DNA from 4 places in the Devosia sp. GW821-FHT12F11 genome. Region 1 is predicted to be linked to each of the others. Evidence: riboswitches for the same ligand, from Rfam matches in the RefSeq annotation. Region 1 holds a riboswitch; each other region holds the start of a gene.
What was found. A riboswitch is a leader RNA that binds a small molecule or an ion and turns the genes downstream of it on or off. The one in region 1 is predicted to bind cobalamin.

Region 1 (4,774 bases):
TCGATGCCCCAATAGAGTCCGGCGCCGAGCGGGTGCGGCGCGACATAGTCGTTGAGGAAGCTCGCCTTGTGGAGCTGCAATCCCGCCCGATCGAACTGGATGGCGATATCGGCGGCGAGACCGGCCCATTCGGCCCAGCGTTCCGCCTCGCACGGCATGTGGATGTCGATATCGCGCCACACCATCAGGTCGTAGCCGGCACTGCCGGTCACCACCGCCTCGCCGAAACGGGCATTGAGCAGTTCGAGCAGGCCGGTTTCGACCAGCACGGTGCGGGCTTCCGCCCTGAGTTCCGCGGCGAGGTGCCGCCTCTCTTCCGCGTCCTGAAGAGCTGCGTCCATTCCAATTTCCCCATAGCGAGATCTTTGATCTCGCGTGCACAAAGACCGGAATACGGGGCATCCCAACCCCGGAATCAAAAGCCCGGCTCGTGAGCCGGGCTGAACTCTAGTCGCGCTCGTGCCCAAACTGTGGCACGGCTGGAGCGGGCGCAGGAAAAGTTGTGAGACTTTTCCGTTCGGCGCCCGCGACCACCTAGACGCGCTTCAACTGATTACTCAGCCTTGGGCTCGGTCGCGGCGGCTGCCTCGGCAGCAGCAGCGGCGGCGGCCTCGGCGGCGTCCTTCTCGGCGAGCTCCCGGGCCAGCGCCTCGGCGGCTGCGATCTTCTCGGCCTCGCGGGCGTTCTTGGCCTCGATGGCGGCTTCGCGCTCGCCGGCCTCGATCTTCTTGGTGCGGGCGCCCTGGTTCTCGAAAATACGGGCGGCCTTACCGCGACGATCGCGCAGGTAGTAGAGCTTGGCGCGACGGACCTTACCGCGCTTGATCACTTCGACGCGGTCGATATTGGGGGAGAGCACGGGGAACACGCGTTCCACGCCTTCGCCGTACGAAATCTTGCGCACGGTGAAGCTTTCCATGATGCCGGTGCCGGAGCGGGCGATGACGACGCCCTCATAGGCCTGCAGGCGTTCCTTGTCGCCTTCGCGGATCTTCACCCACACCTTGACGGTATCGCCGTGGGTAAATTCCGGATGGGCGCCCTTGGCGAGCAGCTTGTCGTGCTGCTCCTGATTGAGCTGTTCGATGATCTTGGACATCTGATGTTCCGTTCGTCTTTTTCAAAGGAGCGTTTCGCCGGCTTCACGCCGACCGCCCGGTCTTGGTTGCACGGATTTTTATGCATTATTGGCCGAGCCGAAGCTCAAGCGAGCGGGGCTATAAATCAAGAACGCCCGGGAGTCTAGGGTCAGCTCGTCTGGGGCTCGGTTCTAGGGTTTGCTCGACATCGCCGAAGCTGCCAGGTCATTCCCGCGCAAGCGGGAACCTCCGCTTGCGATGCTGGCCCCGGAAACGGCTATCCCCGCTTGCGCGGGGATGACCAGTTCCACTAGCGCTGCGAGAGGCTTAGAGCCAGCCGGCCAGCACGCCGATGCCGCCCAGCGCGAACACGCCGCCCGCCACCTGTGCAACGGTCTTGCCGTATTTGCCGACCAGCCTGGTCACGCCCATTGCCGCGCCGATGCCGGCTGCATGCAGTAGCGCCGTCGCCACGATAAAGCCCGCCGCATATTCGAAGCCCGAGGCATCGACCGGCATTTCGGCGCCATGCGCATGGCCGTGGAAGATCGCGAACACCCCGACCAGCGCCGAAGCCGCAACGACCGGCATCGGCCGGCCCAGCGCCGCGGCGCCGCCGATCACCACGCTCGACAGCGCAATGCCCAGTTCGACGAACGGCACGTCGATCTGGCCAAGGCCGAGCAGGAACCCGACCGCCATCATGGCCACGAAGCTCAGCGGCACCAGCCACAGCGCCTTGCCGCCCAGCACGTAGGCGAACACGCCCACGGCCACCATGGCGAGGATGTGGTCGATACCGCCGACCGGATGCATGAAGCCGTGGAGGAACCCCGAAGTATCGCCGTGCCCGGTATGGGCAAAGGCCGCCGTCGGAACGGCGATGAGCAGAAGGGCCAGAAGCGCGCGCATAAATATCTCCATCTCGGGACCCACCGTCCCGTAGCGTTTTTCATGTTCGATGGTCCCGGTTTGGGTCACCACCGGACGGCCGGTCTCCTGGCTCCGGGCACCTCTCACTCCACCTTCCCAGTCGCAAACCAGTGGCACGCTGAGTGAGAGTCAGGCCCGTTACAGTCGCGGGGGCGGCGCCGGCATCGGCCAATGGCCTACCGGCTTCCCGTTTCACGCCGCATCGTTCGAATGCAGCGCACCGTCGCCTTATCTCTGTCAGGTTCCACCGGTGAGTTCAATCGGCGGCCGCGCATTTGCCGCATGACGCAGTGCCCCCCGCTGCGCTAAAGGGTCTTGTCGTCCAACGGGGTCGTTGCCGGTGCTCAACGCGCGAAACATGGGAAGAGAGTTGCTGCACGCGCTTGTCGTGCTCGCTCTGGTTTTCCTCAGTTTCGCCCATGCCCCGGTGGTTGCTGCATCCGCCGGCCCCGACACCCTCACCGCCACGCTCGACATGAGCTATTGCGGCGACACCCCGGATGACCCCAAGGCGCACGCCCCCTGTCACGCCTGCCGCATTGGCGGCGCCGACCTGCCGCCGCCCTGCAACATCGCTATCCCGGTGGCAATGCTGGCAGATGTCGCCTATGGCGCCCTCCCCGCCTTGCACCTGCCGGCCGAGCCGCTCGGCACCGCCACCGCCCGCGGACCACCCGCCTCCGTCTGATCGATCGAACCCATTATCGATTGCCGCGCGCCAGCAACTGCCGCGGCCAACAGACGAGAGCTAGATGCACACCACGTCCCCTATCGCCGCATTCGCGGCTGCAACCCTCATGCTCGCGAGCCCGGCCTTCGCGCATGCGACGCTCACTCCGGCCAGCGCCGCCAACGGCGCCACCGTCAAGGTCGCCATCGCCATCCCGCATGGCTGCGACGGCGCCCCCACCGACACGGTCAGCGTCGTGCTGCCCGAGGGTTTCGTGTCGGCCAAGCCCATGGTGAAGGCCGGCTGGACGGTCGAGATCGCCAAAGGCGACTACCGGAACAGCTACCAGGTGCACGGCCAGCCGGTGACCTCCGGCGCCCTCGCGGTCACCTGGGCCGGCGGCTCGGTCCCCGATGACCAGTTCGATGAGTTCGCCATCCAGGGTTCGCTCCAGGGCTTTGACGCCGAGACCAGCCTGCCCTTCGTTGTGACGCAGAAATGCGGCGCCGCGTCCGTGGTCTGGGACCAGATCGCCGCCCCAGGCGAGAGTGCCCACGCCCTCGAGCATCCGGCTCCCACCCTCGCCGTCACCACGGCGGCTGCCGGCGAGCACGACCATGGCGCCATGAGCATGGCCGCTCCGGCCGCGGTCACCGTCGGCAATCTCGAGATCAGCGGCGGTTTTTCCCGCGCCACCCTCCCCAATGCGCCGGTCGGCGGCGGCTATCTCACCATCACCAACACGGGCGGCGAAGCCGATCGCCTGGTGAGCGCCGCCTCGCCGGTGGCCGGCGTGGTCCAGATCCATCAGATGAAGATGGAGGGCGACCTGATGAAGATGAACGAGGTGCCCGAAGGCGTCGAAATCCCGGCCGGCGAGACCGTCACCCTGGCGCCCGGCGGCCTCCACATCATGTTCATGCAGCTCACTGGGCCGCTGGTTGAGGGCACCACGATCCCGCTGACCCTCAGCTTCGAGAAAGCCGGCAGCGTCGAGGTGGAACTCAGCGTCGAGAGCCCGGCCGCCAAGGGTCCGGCCGAAGACCACTCGATGCACGGCGGCTGAGATGAACGCCTTTACCTCGCGACTGCGCCTCGCGCTCTGGGGTCTGGTGGCACTGGCGGCAGTAGCGGCAACGCTGCTGTTCTTCGTCACGCGCCCGACCCCTGAAAGCGGCGGCATCGGCGGCGGCAGCTATGCCCTCGTCGATCAACGCGGCAATCCGGTCGATCAGTCCATGCTGGTCGGCCAACCCTCGCTGCTGTTCTTCGGCTACACCCACTGCCCCGATGTCTGCCCGACCACCATGGGTGAGATGGCGGGCTGGTTCGCCGACCTCGGTGACGAGGCCGACACCCTGAAGGCCTTCTTCGTGACGGTCGATCCCGAGCGCGACACCCCCGAAATCCTCGATGGCTATGTCAGCTGGGTGTCCGACCGGGTCACCGGCGTCACCGGCAAGCCCGAAGAAGTCGCCAAGATGGTGAAGGCCTGGAAGGTGCTGGCCGAGAAGGTGCCGGGGCAAGGTTCGGATTACACCATGAACCACACCGCCTCGGTGTTCCTCGTCAATGCCGAGGGCGGTTTTGAAGGCACCATCGCCTACCAGGAAGCGACCTCGACGGCCCTCGCCAAGATCAGGAAGCTGCTCGGCAAGGCCGCCTGATCACTTCAGCAAATCCGGCCGGCGCGCCCGTGTGAGCTTCTCGCTCTCGGCGCGCCGCCACTTCTCGACCTTGCCGTGGTCGCCCGAGGTCAGCACGGCGGGAATCTCGCGCCCCTCGAACAGTTGCGGCCGGGTGTATTGCGGGTATTCCAAGAGCCCGTTCTCGAAACTCTCGTCGGCATGGCTTTCCGCCGCTCCCAGCACGCCGGGGAGCAGCCGCACCACCGCTTCGAGCAGCACCATGGCGGCGACTTCGCCGCCGGCCAGCACATAGTCGCCGATCGAGACTTCCTCGAGCCCACGCGCCTCGATCACCCGCTGGTCGATTCCCTCGAACCGCCCGCAGACGATCACCGCCCCCGGGCCCGCCGCGAGCTCGCGCACCCGCGCCTGGGTCAGCGGCGTGCCGCGCGGCGACATCAGTA
Region 2 (4,774 bases), on a different contig from region 1:
GATCTCCTCGATCGAGGTGTTCGGCGATGCCGACGTGCTGGTCTGCCGCGATTTCGACCTCGAAGGCATCTGCGCCGATATCAGCTCGTCCAAGGCCTCGCTGCCCAAGCAGCTCAACAACGCCATCTCGTCCTACGAAGTTAACTGACGCTTCACCATACTGAGAGCTGAACGCCGCCTTCGGGTCCCCTCGAAGGCGGCGTTTGCATTTTGGGCGCAATCGACACGAATGCATGGAACTCCCTTGCGTTCCGGCCGTTTCGGCCTCGCGGCGACAACCCAAATGCCCCGAAGCGTCACAAAGAGAGGACTACTTATGCATCCCATCAAACTGGCAGGAGCCGCCACCGTGCTGCTCGGCTCGCTGTTTTTCGCCGGTGCCGCCAATGCCGCCGTCGCCACCAGCACCGTCAATGTCCGCGCCGCGCCGGTGAGCGGCGCCGTGGTCGACGTGCTGCGCGCCGGCCGAGAGGTCGAGATCGACCGCTGCTCCGGCGGCTGGTGCTATGTGATCAAACCGGGTCCGGATGGCTGGGTCTCCGCCAGCTACCTCAGCGACGACGATTCCGGCTTTGACGATGAGGACGACGTCGATACCCGCGTCATCGTTCCCGATCGCCCCGGCCCGAGCCGGCCGGATGTCGATGTGAACATCGGCTTCAACGTCCCCGGCTTCAGCTTCCAGATCGGCTCCGGCGGCTTCGACATCCGCCCCGGCCGTCCGGGCGGCAACCGCGACCGCGTCTGCTTCTACGAGAACACCAATTTCCGCGGCGACAGCTTCTGCGCCCGTCCGGGTGAGCGGCTCGCCCGTCTCGGCCGCTGGGACGACACCATCCGCTCGATCGAAGTGCGCGGCGATGCGCAAGCCCTGGTCTGCGAGCGCGCCAACTTCAACGGCCGCTGCATCGTGATCTCGCGCAGCGTGCCGAACCTGCGCGGCGCCAACGACAATATCAGCTCGATCCGCGTCCGCTAAGCAGCGGCGACATCTTTGTCGTCCGCCGGAACGGGGCGACATCTTTGTCGTCCCCTCGATACCTCGTCCCCGGGGCGATACCTCGTCCCCGGGGCGACTCCTCGTCCCCGGGGCGACTCCTCGTCCCCGGGGCGACTCCTCGTCCCCGGGCGACTCCTCGCCCCGGCGTCTTTCGGGTTTATGAACGGTTTCTGCAACCCGCATTCAGCGCCCTGTCAGCTTGCCTGTGATCGAGTGACACCACGCTGCGCCAGGATTGACCTCCACCAAGCGCGGCACTGAGGGGGCAACTCAGTTCATTTTTCCAATCGGGCTGCGACGCTCGATAGCCCGTGAGGCGGGGCGCCTCCCCTCCCTCACGACGCGGACCCGGCCCGCCGCACGGTGCCGGGTCCGCGACCCCTGGGGCTCCATCTCCCTCCCCCTCGGTTGACATCGCCCCCGAGTCACGCCCCTATCGCCCCGTTCAAGGTTCCTCGGCGGCCGCCAGCCAACGGGGATTAAAAGGGAACACGGTGCGACGTACCCATCAGGGCGCAAAACCGTGGCTGCCCCCGCAACTGTAAGCGGCGAGCTCTTCCGTAAACGCCACTGATCTCCTCCGGGAGGTTGGGAAGGTTCGGAAGCGCTATGACCCGCGAGCCAGGAGACCTGCCTCGACAGCTCACTGTAACCCGGCCGGGGTGTGCCGAGGGGAACGTCGATGGCGCTACGACTACGCATCGCAGCTCGCATTTTGATCGGTTCGCCCGTCAGCCCTCGCCTATGCGCGGAGGCCTCCGATGGAGCTTGCCCGATCCCTGGTCGGCTCTAGCCCGGCTGCCCTCGCGGTCGAAGGCCTGAGCTGGGGCCCGTCGCATCGCGCCCCGATCGTCCAATATCTGAGTTTTGCCGTCGCGCCCGGCGAAATGCTGGCGCTGGTCGGCCCCAACGGCGCGGGCAAATCCAGCCTGCTGCGCTGCCTCTACCGCTACCACCGTCCGACCGCCGGCACGGTCCGCCTCGATGGTGTCGACCTGTGGTCGCTGCCGCCCCGCGCCACGGCCCGCCGCATCGCCACTGTGTTGCAGGAACCGGCCTCGGATTTCGGCCTCAGCGTCGCCGAGATCATCGAGCTCGGCCTCACCCCGCATCAGCACGACCGGTCACCACATGGTTACGCATCGATCGAAGCTGCCCTCGAGCTGCTCGGGCTCGCGCCGCTGGCCGCCCGCGACTTCGCCTCGCTCTCCGGTGGCGAGAAGCAGCGCGTCATGCTTGCCCGCGCCCTGGTGCAGAAACCGGACCTCTTGATCCTCGACGAGCCCACCAACCACCTCGACATCCGCCATCAGCTCGAGGTGCTGGCGCTGCTCGCGGCGTTGCCCACCACCATCATCGTCTCGCTGCACGACCTGGCGCTCGCCTCCGCCCATGCCGATCGCGTGCTGGTCATCGCCGATGGCCGGCAGGCGGCGCTCGGCCCGCCGCTCGACATCCTGACACCCGATGCCATCCGCCAGACCTTCGCAGTCGAGACCGCCATCGACAGCCATCCGGCTACCGGCCGCCCCCGCTTTTCCTTCCATCTCGAACCACGCCGCTAAGGGAGAATTCCATGCGCCTCAGCCTCCTTGCCGCCCCGCTTCTCGCGCTCGCCGCGACCAGCGCCTTCGCCTCCGGCTTCCCGGTCACGGTCAAAAGCTGTAACCGTAACGTTACCTTTGAGGCCGCTCCGGCCCGCGCCGTCTCGAACGATGTGAACCTCACCGAGATGATGCTGGCCCTCGGCCTCACCGGCTCTATGGCCGGCTATACCGGCGTGTCGGAATGGAAGACCCTCGACGAAACGCTGCGCGCCGGCGTCGCCGAACTGCCCGAACTGTCGCCCGACTATCCCACCAAGGAAGTGCTGCTCGGCGCCGATGCCGACTTCTATTTCGCCGGCTGGAACTACGGCATGAAGGTCGGCGGCGAGATCACACCCGACACCCTGGGCGCATTCGGCATCAAGGTCTACGAGCTGACCGAAAGCTGCATCCACATCATGGATAAGCCCAAGGCTTCGATCGACGACCTCTATGTCGACCTGCTCAATCTGGGCAGGATCTTCGGCGTTTCCGAACGCGCCGAAGCGCTCGTTGCCGGTTACCGATCCGAGCTCGCCGCCTTCACCGCGACGCTGCCGAAGCGGGACACCCCACCAAAGGTGTTCATCTACGACTCGGGCGAGGAAAAGCCCTTCACCGCCGGCCGCTATGCCATCCCCACCGCGCTGATCGAAGCCGCCGGCGGCGCCAACATCATGGACGACGTGGCTTCCAGCTGGGTCGAGATCGGCTGGGAGCCGGTGATCGAGCGCAACCCCGACATCATCGTCATCATCAACTACGGCGAAGTCACCGCCGAGCAGAAGGCCGACTTCATGCGCAACAACCCGGCTTTCAAGGACATTCCGGCGGTAAAGCATAACCGCTTCGTTACGCTTCAATATGTCGAAGCCACCCCGGGCCCGCGCAACATCGCGGCGATCAAGCACCTGGCCGCGGCGTTCGCGGAGTAGTCGAAGCCGGCGCAAGCGGCTCCCCCCTCCCATCCTCCCCCACAAGGGGGGAGGTGCCTTGCCGGTGCGCCTGGCTCGATCGAGCCACAAGCTCCTCTTCACCTCCCCCCTTGTGGGGGAGGCCGGGAGGGGGGAGCCACACGCTCAAACGTCGAGACTAGTCCCCATGTCCCACCGCCACCTCTCCGGCCCGCGCCACGCCCTCATCCACGCCACCCCGGCGCTGGTGCTGGCGCTCGCCGCAATCCTCGTCGTCACCGCGCTGGTCGCCGTCAGCGTCGGCGCCATCGCCATTCCGCTCGACACCGTCTGGTCGGTCGTCGCCCACCACCTCGCCCCCGGCAGCGTCGAGGTGAGCTGGTCGGCCGGGCGCGACAACATCGTCTGGGAGGTCCGACTGCCCCGTGTCATCCTCGGCGCCGTCGTCGGCGCCAGCCTGGCGCTGGTCGGTGCGGCGCTGCAATCGGTGACCCGCAACCCGCTCGCCGATCCGCACCTGCTCGGCATTTCCTCGGGCGCGGCGCTCGGCGCCATCATCGTGCTGCTGCATACCGGCATGTTCCTCGGCCTCGCCACCGTGCCGATCTTCGCCTTCGGCGGCGCGCTCCTGAGCACCGCCATCGTCGTCGGCGTCGCCAATCTCACCCGCTCCACCGATGCCAGCCGGCTGATCCTCGCCGGCGTCGCCGTCAGCTTCATCATCACCTCCGGCGGCAGCCTCGCCATCTTCCTTGGCGATCCGCGCGCCGCCCATACCGTGATCTTCTGGATGCTGGGCGGCCTCGGGCTCTCGACCTGGGCGCAACTGCCCTACCCGCTCGTGGCGCTTGTCGCCTGCGGCGCCTACCTCATCGCCAATGCCCGCAACCTCAACGCCATGACGCTCGGCGACGAAAGCGCCACCACGCTCGGCATTCCCGCCGGCCGTTTCCGCATGGTGGTGTTCATCGTCTCTGCCCTGCTGACCGGCGCTGCCGTCGCCTTTTCCGGCGTCATCGCCTTTGTCGGCTTGATGATCCCACACATCGTCCGGCTGGTGGTCGGCGGCGACTATCGCCGCGTGCTGCCACTCTCGGCTTTGCTCGGCGCCATCTTCCTCGTCCTCGCCGATATGCTGGCCCGCACCATCATCCCGCCGCAGGATCTGCCCATCGGCATCATCACCGGGTTGGTTGGTGGCGGCTTCTTCATCCTGTTGCTCCGCCGCCGCAGTCGCTCCGCTTGACAGCGAAGCAGGCGGAGCCTATTCAACA
Region 3 (4,774 bases), on a different contig from region 1:
CGGGAAAGCTGTTGAACCAATAGACCGGGCCGCCCGGGTCCTTGATGTAGCCGAAGAACGCCCGTCGCCCGAAGGTCATCAACATCTGCCCGTTCGTCGGCGGCACCTCCGGCACATCGACGATGCCGCCGCTCCCCAGTAGCCCGTTATAGGCCGGTGACGGCAGCCCGGGCATGGCGAGGCCACGCACATTGGAGCGGAGGCCATCTGCCCCCACCAGCACGTCGAAACTGTGTGTCACGCCGTCAGCGGTCGTCGCCGCCACCTCGCCTTCCAGATTGGCGACCGCTATCACCGGCGTCTCGAACTGCATCGGCACCCCTGCGGCACGGGCTGCGCCGAGAAGGATCTCGCTCAGCGCGCCGCGCCGGATCGTCACCGAGGGGGCGCCGAACCGCGCCGTGTGGCGGGCATAGTCGACCGTGCCGAGCGCCTTGCCGTGTTCGTTGTGGAGGACAATGGCGCGCGTTTCGACCCCGTGCCGCAGCGCCTCCGTCGCAAGGCCAAAGCCGCGCAGCGCGTTCATGCCGTTGGGCGCCAGCGTCAGGAAAATCCCCTCGTCGATCACCTGCTTTTCGCTGCGCTTCTCGAAGACAACGGGGGCGAAGCCGCGCCTGACCAGCGCCAGGGCCAGGCCGAGGCCGGCGGAACCTGCGCCAACGATACCGATGCGTGCTTTCATTCTTGCCTCACCTGCGCGACGCCGCATATCATGCGCCCGTCGTATTATTCGATGAGTAGATAATTAGATGGTCGAAATAAATTCGTCAAGCGATGCAAAGGCCGAGCTCGTGCAGCGGCTCGGCACGCTCATCGTGCGCTGGCAGGAGGCGACGCAGCGTTATGACGAGGAGGTGGGAGCAATCTTCCAGCTCGGCCCGGCCGAACGGCTGTGCCTCAGCTTCCTCACCAGCGGTCCGCAGACCGCCAGCGCCATCGCCCGCGCCACCCGTCTCACCCCGGCCGCCGTCACTTCGCTGATCGACCGGCTCGAGGCCCGTAACTTCGTCCGCCGCCAACCCGATCCGCATGACCGGCGCAAGGTGCTGGTGGAACTCGCCGAGGCCACTGCCGCCGTCATCGAGAAGGCCTACGCCCCGATGGCGATCGCTGGCGCCGAAGCGCTGGGCAAGCGCAGCCTCGACGAGCTGCGCCTCCTCACCGAGGTGATCGTGGAGGTCCTCGCGATCCAGAACCAGATGACCGAACGGCTGCAGTCGGGTGGATGACCCTGCGCCCAGCTTCCGCCGCAAGGCCTGCCCAGACTCACTGGGCTCAGCTAGATTCGGCGGGTCAACGGAGGTCGACAATGCGCGCGCTGGTCCTGTTTCCCCTGTTGCTGCTGGCGGCGCCCGCCCTGGCCGCCGACATCGTCTGTGAGGGTCCTTTCGCCGCTGACAGCTCCGAAGCGCGGCTGATCGAGGCCTTCGGCAAGGACAATGTGGTGACTGGCGACGTCCCGGGCCCCGAGGGCTCCACCGTGCTCGCCACCACCATCTTCCCCAACGATCCCACCAAGACCATCGAGTTCGGCTGGTGGGACGAGGAGAAGCACGAGCGCGTCGCCTATTTCACCGTGCCGCCGGGAGACACCGCGCCGGGCGGGCTCAGGAAGGGGCTCACCGTCAAAGAGGTCGAGGCGTTGAATGGCGGGCCGTTCCAGCTCTACGGCTTCTTCTGGGATTATGGTGGCGCCGCCATCTTCGAGGGCGGCAAGCTCGCCCCGCCGGAAGGTGGTTGCTCGGTCAGCGTTCGCTTCGCCGTCGGCGATTATCCGGCCGATCTCAATGTCGATGCCATCTCCGGCGACATGCAGATCTCGTCGAGCGAGCCACTGCTCGAGAAGGTCGATGCGCGCGTCGACACTGTCACCGTCGGCTATCCCGATTCCGCTGCGGCGGAAGATTGACCGCGCCCCCTCCCGCGGCGTAACCATAGCCCCACGTTGGTTCCTCAAACCCGTTCGGGCGAGGGGATCAAAAGGGAACACGGTGCGGCGTACCCATCAGGGACCAAATCCGTGGCTGCCCCCGCAACTGTAAGTGGCGAGTGCCTCCGACTATGCCACTGACATCCCTCGGGATGTTGGGAAGGCCGGAGACCACGGTGACCCGCGAGTCAGGAGACCTGCCAGCGTCCGGGAGTGTTTCGGGAAAAGTTGTGAGACTTTTCCGGTTCAAAACGCGACCCCCGGAAAGAGCTCGGGCGATGCGCCCACTTTCATCCGCACGGAGGGTGCAGGCATATGAATACTCAGGTCCAGACGGCGTCGGTCGTCCGTCTTTCTGTCTCGCAGCGGCTCATCGCAGGTGTGCTGGCGTTGTTTATCGGCTTCGTCCTTGTCGGCGGCGTCGGTTTTGCCAGCGACATGGCCATCCACAATGGTGCGCACGATACGCGCCATGCGCTTGGCTTCCCCTGCCATTGAGCTGACTCAGCTCTAAGCACACGAGACATCGATGAAACTCTTCCAGCGAATCTTTTTCGCTGCGGTCCTTGCCGGACTCGCAGCCGGCTTGGCCATGAGCGCCGTGCAGCAATGGCGCGTCGCACCACTGATCCTCGCCGCCGAGGTTTACGAGAACGCCGCCCCCGAGGCGTCGGCCGTCGCCGAGCACAGCCACGAGGCCGGCACCGCAGAGCATTCTCATGCCGAAGCCGCACCCGCCCACGAGCATGACGAAGACGCTTGGGCCCCGCAGGATGGCGCCGAGCGCATCGCCTACACCGTGCTGGCCAACCTCCTCGGCTGCATCGGCTTCGCCTTCCTGCTCGCTGCCGTCTCCGTCTTCTCGGGTATCGAGATCACTGCCCGCAACGGCGTGATCTGGGGGCTCGGCGGCTTCATCGCCCTGCAGCTCGCTCCAGCCCTCGGCCTGCCGCCTGAACTCCCGGGCATGCCCGCCGCCGATCTCGTCGCCCGCCAGGTCTGGTGGGTCGGCACGGCGCTCGCCACCGGTGCCGGCATCCTCGCCATCGCCAAACTCCGCAACTGGACCGGCATCGTCATTGCTGCCGTGCTGATCCTCGCGCCGCACGTCATCGGCGCGCCGCCGCTCTTGGGCGAGCACGCCAGCGCCGTCCCCGCCAACCTCGCCACATCATTCGCCGCGGCGACCCTCGCCACCGGTGCGCTGTTCTGGCTGATCGTCGGCCCGCTGTTCGGCTGGCTCAACGAGCGCTTCGCCCGATCTTCTGCCTTCGCCCTGAAAGGTGCCCACGCATGAGCACGACCGAACTCGCCAGTTCAAAGATCCCCGTCACCGTCATCACCGGCTTCCTCGGCGCCGGCAAGACCACCCTGGTCCGGCACCTGCTCGCCCATGCCAAGGGCAAGCGCATCGCGCTGATCATCAACGAGTTCGGCGAACTCGGCGTCGACAAGGAAATCCTCGCCGGCTGCGGCGACGAGACCTGCCGCGAAGAGGATATGATCGAGCTGAGCAACGGCTGCATCTGCTGCACTGTCGCCGACGAGTTCATCCCCACCATGCAGGCGCTGCTCGAGCGTGACGATCGCCCCGACCACATCGTCATCGAAACCTCCGGCCTCGCTTTGCCGCAGCCGCTGATCCGCGCCTTCAACTGGCCCGAGATCAAGTCCGAGGTGACCATCGACGGCGTCGTCACCGTCGCCGACGCGGCGGCGCTCAGCGAAGGCCGCTTCGCCAATGACGAACAGGCGGTCGATGCGCTCCGTTCCGCCGACGCCATGCTCGACCACGAGACGCCGCTCGGCGAGCTGTTCGAGGATCAGCTGATCGCCGCCGACATGGTGATCCTCAACAAGGCCGACCTGGTCTCCGACGCCCAGCTCGACACCATCGAAGCCCACCTCAAGGCCGAGATGCGTCCGGGCACCGGCGTGGTCCGCGCCCGCAACGGCCATGTCGATGTCGCGGCGCTCCTTGGCATGGGGCTCTCGACCGAAGACAACCTCGCCGGACGCGAGAGCCACCACGAGCTCGAGCACGGTGGCGAAGGCCACGAGCACGACGACTTCGATTCCTTCTCGGTCACCCTCGGCGGCGTCACCAGCAAGGATCATCTGCTGGCGACCATCGAGCAGACCATCCGCGCCCACGATGTGCTCCGTCTGAAGGGCTTCGCGTCGCTCCCCGGCGCCCCGGCCCGTCTCGCCATCCAGGCGGTCGGTCCGCGCGTCACCGCCTATTTCGATCGGCCATGGAAAGCGGGCGAAGCCCGCCAGACCACCCTGGTGGTGATCGGGGAGAGCCCGCTCAACCGCGCCGCCATCACCGCTAGCCTCGAGCAGGCGGTGGCGGCCGCAGCCTGATGCATCTCCTCGCGGCGCAAGCCGGAGCGCTGCAGCAGGAGGGCGAGGCCATCGACCTCGCCCAGACGCCCGGGGATGTCGTCTTTGCTTCGGCGGCCGACAGCGAGCTGATGATGCTTGCCGCCGCGGCCGATCGGGCGGCAACATCCGACCTGCGCCTCGCCAACCTGCTGCGGTTGAGCCACAACCTGTCGGTCGATCTGTGGCTCGACCAGACCGTGCAGCGCGCCCGGCTGGTGGTGGTCCGCCTGCTCGGCGGCCCGGCCTATTGGCAATACGGCGTCGATGAGCTCACCGCGCTGGCGTTGAGCGGCAAGATCCGGCTGGCGCTGCTCCCCGGCGACGCCAACCTCGATCCGATCCTGCAGCAACGCTCGACCATCCACCCGGATGACTGGACGCGCCTCCACGCCCTCTTCACCGCCGGCGGTCCCGAAAACGCCGACACGCTGCTGCAGGCTTTCGCACAACTGGCGC
Region 4 (4,774 bases), on a different contig from region 1:
CGACCGAAACGCGGCCGCCGGCGCGGTCGATGCTGGGGGCGAGCGGGGCAGGGGCGAGAGTGTTGAGGTCTGAGGACCAATCGAGGGACATGGTAGGTTTCCTATAGGCTGGTAGTTTACCCCTCACCTGTCTCGCGCTTCGCGCGATCCACGGGGAGGAAAAGTGGTGGCCGCTGCGCTCTCCAGATTCTTCTCCCCGTCGGGGAGAAGGTGGCGCGTAGCGCCGGATGAGGGGTCTTGTCTCGTTACTGGCAGGCTTCGCAGTCGGGGTCGTCGATCAGGCACGCCGGCCCATCGAGCACCGCCATTTCGAGCGCCAGCTTCTTCGGCGCGGGCGGCGTCTCGACCACCGGCGCAGCAACCAGCGCCGGCGTTACCGCCACGGCGTTGAGCTTGCCGTCCGTGCCCTTCAGCGTCGACTTCTCGACATGCGTCGCCGAGCGAGAGCGCAGGTAATAGGTGGTCTTCAGCCCCGCCTTCCAGGCGCTGCGATAGAGCGTATCCAGCGCCTTGCCCGAGGGGTTGGCGAGGTAGAGGTTGAGCGATTGCGCCTGGTCGATCCATTTCTGCCGGCGCGAGGCGGCGGCGATCAGCCAGCTGGCGTCGAGCTCGAAGGCGGTGGCGTAGATGGCCTTGAGGTCATCGGGCACCCGATCGATCTGGCCGACCGAGCCGTCGAAATATTTGAGATCCGAGATCATCACCTCGTCCCACAGCCCACGGGCCTTGAGGTCGCGCACGAGGAGGGCGTTCACCACCGTGAAATCCCCCGACATGTTGGATTTGACGTAGAGGTTCTGGTAGCCCGGCTCGATCGACTGGCTCACCCCGCAGATGTTCGAGATGGTGGCCGTCGGCGCAATCGCCATGGTGTTGGAGTTGCGCATCCCCACTGATTTGACGCGCTGGCGGAGCGTCTCCCAGTCGAGCCGCTGGGTGCGGTCGATATGGATCTCGCTGCGGGTCGCGGCGAGCATTTCGAGGCTGTCGATCGGCAGCACGCCTTTTGACCAGAGCGAGCCGGCAAACGAGGCGTAGGCGCCACGCTCCTCGGCAAGATCGGTCGAGGCGGTGATGGCATAGTAGCTGATCGCCTCCATCGAGCGGTCGGCGAATTCAACCGCCGCATCCGAGCCATAGGCGATGCCCTGCGCCTGCAGCGCATCGGCGAAGCCCATGATGCCGAGCCCGACCGGGCGGTGGCGGAGGTTGGAGCGGCGGGCTTCCGGGATGGTGTAGAAGTTGATGTCGACGACATTGTCGAGCATGCGCATGGCGGTGTCGACGGTGCGCTTGAGCCGCTCGAGGTCGAGGCCTTTGTCGGTGAGGTGGGCCAAGAGGTTAATCGAGCCGAGATTGCAGACCGCCACCTCGTCCTTCGACGTATTCAACGTGATCTCGGTGCAGAGGTTGGAGGAGTGCACCACCCCGACATGCTGCTGCGGCGAGCGGATGTTGCAGGGGTCCTTGAAGGTCACCCAGGGGTGGCCGGTCTCGAACAGCATGGTCAGCATCCTGCGCCACAGATCGAGCGCCCGGACGGTCTTGAACACCGTCATGCCGCCGGCGGCGGCCTTGGCTTCATAGGCTTCGTAGGCGGCCTTGAAAGCGGGGCCATAGAGATCGTGCAGGTCCGGCGTTTCGTCGGGCGAGAACAGTGTCCAGTCGGCGCCGGCTTCGACGCGCTCCATGAACAGGTCGGGCACCCAGTTGGCGGTGTTCATGTCGTGGGTGCGGCGGCGGTCGTCGCCGGTGTTCTTGCGCAAATCGAGGAACTCCTCGATGTCGACGTGCCAGGTCTCGAGATAGGCGCAGACCGCGCCCTTGCGCTTGCCGCCCTGGTTCACCGCGATGGCGGTGTCGTTGGCCACCTTGAGGAACGGCACGACGCCCTGGCTCTCGCCGTTGGTGCCCTTGATATGGGCGCCGAGCCCGCGCACCGGGGTCCAGTCATTGCCGAGACCGCCCGAATATTTGGCGAGCAGCGCGTTGTCCTTGATCGCCTTGAAGATGCCGTCGAGGTCGTCGGCGACGGTAGTGAGGAAGCAACTCGAAAGCTGCGGTCTCAGCGTCCCCGAGTTGAACAGGGTCGGGGTCGAGGCCATGAAGTCGAAGCTCGACAGCAGATTGTAGAACTCGATGGCGCGGGCTTCGCGGTCGATCTCGCGCACCGCCAGGCCCATGGCGACGCGCATGAAGAAGGCCTGCGGCAGTTCGAACACCGTGCCGGCGGAGTGGAGGAAGTAGCGGTCATAGAGCGTCTGCAGCCCCAGATACTGGAACTGTCGGTCGCGCTCGGGCCGGAGCGCCGCGGCGATGCGGGCGATATCGAAGCGGCCGAGTTCCGGGTCGATCAGCTCAAGCCCGATGCCGCGCTCGAGATAGGCGGGGAAATACTCGGCGTAGCGGTTCGCCATCTCGGCTTGCGTCGCCTGGTCGGGGCGGCCGGCGAGAAAGCTCAGCGCTTCGCGGCGCAGCTTGTCGTTGAGCAGGCGCGCCGAGACATAGGCGTAATTGGGTTCGGTTTCGACCAGGGTACGGGTCGCGAGGATCGGCGCCAGCGCCAGTTCCTCGGTCGAGATGCCGTCATAGAGGTTGCGGCGGGTCTCGGTGAGAATGGTCTCGGCCACCACGCCATCAAGACCGGCAGAGGCCTCGGCGATGACGGTGGCGAGGCGGGCTTCGTCGAGCGGCATGCCATCCGCCATGCGGATCGCGGCGCTCGCGACAGGCGCATCCGCCTTGTCGGCGCGGGCCTTGGCGTGCTCCTCGCGGTACAGCACATAGGCGCGGGCGACCTTCTGGTGCTCGCCGCGCATCAGCGCCAGCTCGACCTGATCCTGCACATCCTCGATATGGAACACCCGGCCGTCCTTGGCGCGGCGGACCAGCGCCGCCACCACTTCGCCGGTCAGTTGCTCGACGATTTCATGCACGCGGCGCGAGGCGGCGGCCTTGTTGCCCTCCACTGCGAGGAACGCCTTGGTCAACGCCACGGCGATCTTCGACTGATCGAACGGCACCGTGCCACCGTTGCGCTTGATGAGCGAGAAGCCCGGCGCGTAGGCCGCGTGCGGCTCGGGTGACGTGACGACCACCGGACGGCCGGTGTCGGAATGGACGATCTGTGAAGTGGACATATGCCTCAAATACCCCGTGAGTGGCAGCAGGGGTTTTCCGAGGACGCGAAACGACGCACAGGCGCATTCCGCCCAGGCGTTTTCGCGGCCAACCGGTGCACCCCGCCCGTGGACGAACTAACCTGTCGTGGCAGGTATCTGGCTGGCCGGCAGCACCGGCTATCACAGTTGCGGGGGCAGCGCCGGACTGGAGCAATTGCCCGCACCGGCTTCCCTATTATCACCCGTCCTTGCGAACCGGGCGACCACGACACACTAGATGTAGTGTGCCTGTTCGGGATTCGCGTCAATGGGTTGCGATGCAATTTCCGGTGAGGGCAGCCCTCACTATGATGTGCGGGGACGTAGAGATATCTCCTGCGGGCCCAGGCGGGGCTGTCGAGCGCGAACTGAGGGGGCGCTGTCACAGGTCCCCCCCCCAGCCCCGTGTCACCCGGCGCAGGCAGGCCGTTCGCCGATCAGGCGGTTGTCAGCCGCGCTGTGGTATCGCGCAGGGATGGAACCGAAGCTTTCATGGTGGGCGGTCCTTGCGGCCTTTTTTGTCCTCATGGTGATGGCGGCCAGCATCGGCGTCACGCTTGGGCTGCTCGTCTCCATGCCTCCACCATTGTGACCGTCAGCAGAGAGGCGCGTGAGCGCCCGACCTGTCAGCAAAACTAAAGGCGCCGGCCGCTAGAATGCGAACCCGTCTGCCGCGTTGGCGTCGCGGACGGGACCGGCAGGTGTCGTCGGCAATCGACGCCGGCCGCAATGGGCTTGGGGGCCTCGCAGCGGAAATGGATCGAGAACCGAGCGATCGGTGGTGGCTTTACGCCACCGTGTTCCTTGCGCTTGTCACCGGAGCGACAGCAGGGATGGTCGTCAGCATGATCTGGGCGGGGCTGTAGCAAGCGCCATGGAGCGCCGACGGGTGTCATCGCCGCGGCGCCCCTGTTCGCGCCACTTCATCCCGGCCTTCGTCCATAGGCGCCAGGTTACGACCGTGCCCACCCACCGGCTGTCATCCCTGCGAAAGCAGGGACCTCGCGGCGAGGGCTTTTGCCCTCGTCCGCCATCCATCCACCTGCGCGGGCTGTGGGTTGGGTCCCTGCTTTCGCAGGGATGACACCGAGTTTGGGGCGCTGCCGGGTGGCAAGTTCGCCGATGGGCGCTGCACAGGATCAGTAGGAATCCCCCAACCTGGCGCTAATGCGCCTGCGCCGGAGAGCCAGTCGCGTTGTGAGGCGCGGCTGCTGGCGACCTCACAGAATGTCCTCAGCCACGCCGATCGGCGACGCTTGACACGGCTACTTAGTGATACTATCTACCAGTAGTCAGTAACGCAGACTAGCATGAGGTCGCCCCGTGGGCAAACAGATGACGGAGATGCTGAAGGGAACGCTGGAGGGGATCGTCCTCGCCATCCTCTCGATGCGGGCCGCCTATGGCTACGAGATCACCGCCTGGTTGCGGGATCAGGGTTTTGCCGACATCGCCGAAGGCACCGTTTACGCGTTGCTGGTCCGCATCGAGCAGCGCGGCTTCGTCGATGTCGAGAAGGTGCCTTCCGAGAAGGGGCCGCCGCGCAAGGTGTACTCGCTGAACGCCGAGGGCCGCGAATATCTCGAAGAGTTCTGGAGGACCTGGAGCTTCCT

Region 2: another riboswitch for cobalamin. It lies ahead of AC1ROK_RS15305 (ABC transporter ATP-binding protein); the one in region 1 lies ahead of AC1ROK_RS01260 (HupE/UreJ family protein).
Region 3: another riboswitch for cobalamin. It lies ahead of AC1ROK_RS09385 (CbtB domain-containing protein); the one in region 1 lies ahead of AC1ROK_RS01260 (HupE/UreJ family protein).
Region 4: another riboswitch for cobalamin. It lies ahead of AC1ROK_RS16600 (ribonucleoside-diphosphate reductase subunit alpha); the one in region 1 lies ahead of AC1ROK_RS01260 (HupE/UreJ family protein).

What each region holds. Positions count from the first base shown of each region.
Region 1 is NZ_JBXAPX010000001.1:251,831-256,604, forward strand. Features, by position in the region: gene AC1ROK_RS01250 (hypothetical protein) at 1-341, opposite strand, end outside; gene rplS (50S ribosomal protein L19) at 554-1,099, opposite strand; gene AC1ROK_RS01260 (HupE/UreJ family protein) at 1,407-1,991, opposite strand; cobalamin riboswitch at 2,052-2,252, opposite strand; gene AC1ROK_RS01265 (hypothetical protein) at 2,383-2,700, shown strand; gene AC1ROK_RS01270 (copper chaperone PCu(A)C domain-containing protein) at 2,765-3,748, shown strand; gene AC1ROK_RS01275 (SCO family protein) at 3,750-4,349, shown strand; gene trmD (tRNA (guanosine(37)-N1)-methyltransferase TrmD) at 4,350-4,774, opposite strand, start outside.
Region 2 is NZ_JBXAPX010000004.1:502,683-507,456, forward strand. Features, by position in the region: gene AC1ROK_RS15295 (peptidase inhibitor family I36 protein) at 1-148, shown strand, start outside; gene AC1ROK_RS15300 (SH3 domain-containing protein) at 317-979, shown strand; cobalamin riboswitch at 1,432-1,652, shown strand; gene AC1ROK_RS15305 (ABC transporter ATP-binding protein) at 1,762-2,565, shown strand; gene AC1ROK_RS15310 (ABC transporter substrate-binding protein) at 2,577-3,521, shown strand; gene AC1ROK_RS15315 (FecCD family ABC transporter permease) at 3,688-4,746, shown strand.
Region 3 is NZ_JBXAPX010000002.1:779,729-784,502, reverse strand. Features, by position in the region: gene AC1ROK_RS09400 (FAD-dependent monooxygenase) at 1-682, opposite strand, end outside; gene AC1ROK_RS09395 (MarR family winged helix-turn-helix transcriptional regulator) at 750-1,229, shown strand; gene AC1ROK_RS09390 (hypothetical protein) at 1,310-1,909, shown strand; cobalamin riboswitch at 1,930-2,149, shown strand; gene AC1ROK_RS09385 (CbtB domain-containing protein) at 2,246-2,428, shown strand; gene AC1ROK_RS09380 (CbtA family protein) at 2,460-3,227, shown strand; gene cobW (cobalamin biosynthesis protein CobW) at 3,224-4,297, shown strand; gene cobN (cobaltochelatase subunit CobN) at 4,297-4,774, shown strand, end outside.
Region 4 is NZ_JBXAPX010000005.1:230,536-235,309, forward strand. Features, by position in the region: gene AC1ROK_RS16595 (ribonucleotide-diphosphate reductase subunit beta) at 1-91, opposite strand, end outside; gene AC1ROK_RS16600 (ribonucleoside-diphosphate reductase subunit alpha) at 246-3,140, opposite strand; cobalamin riboswitch at 3,253-3,405, opposite strand; gene AC1ROK_RS16605 (PadR family transcriptional regulator) at 4,485-4,774, shown strand, end outside.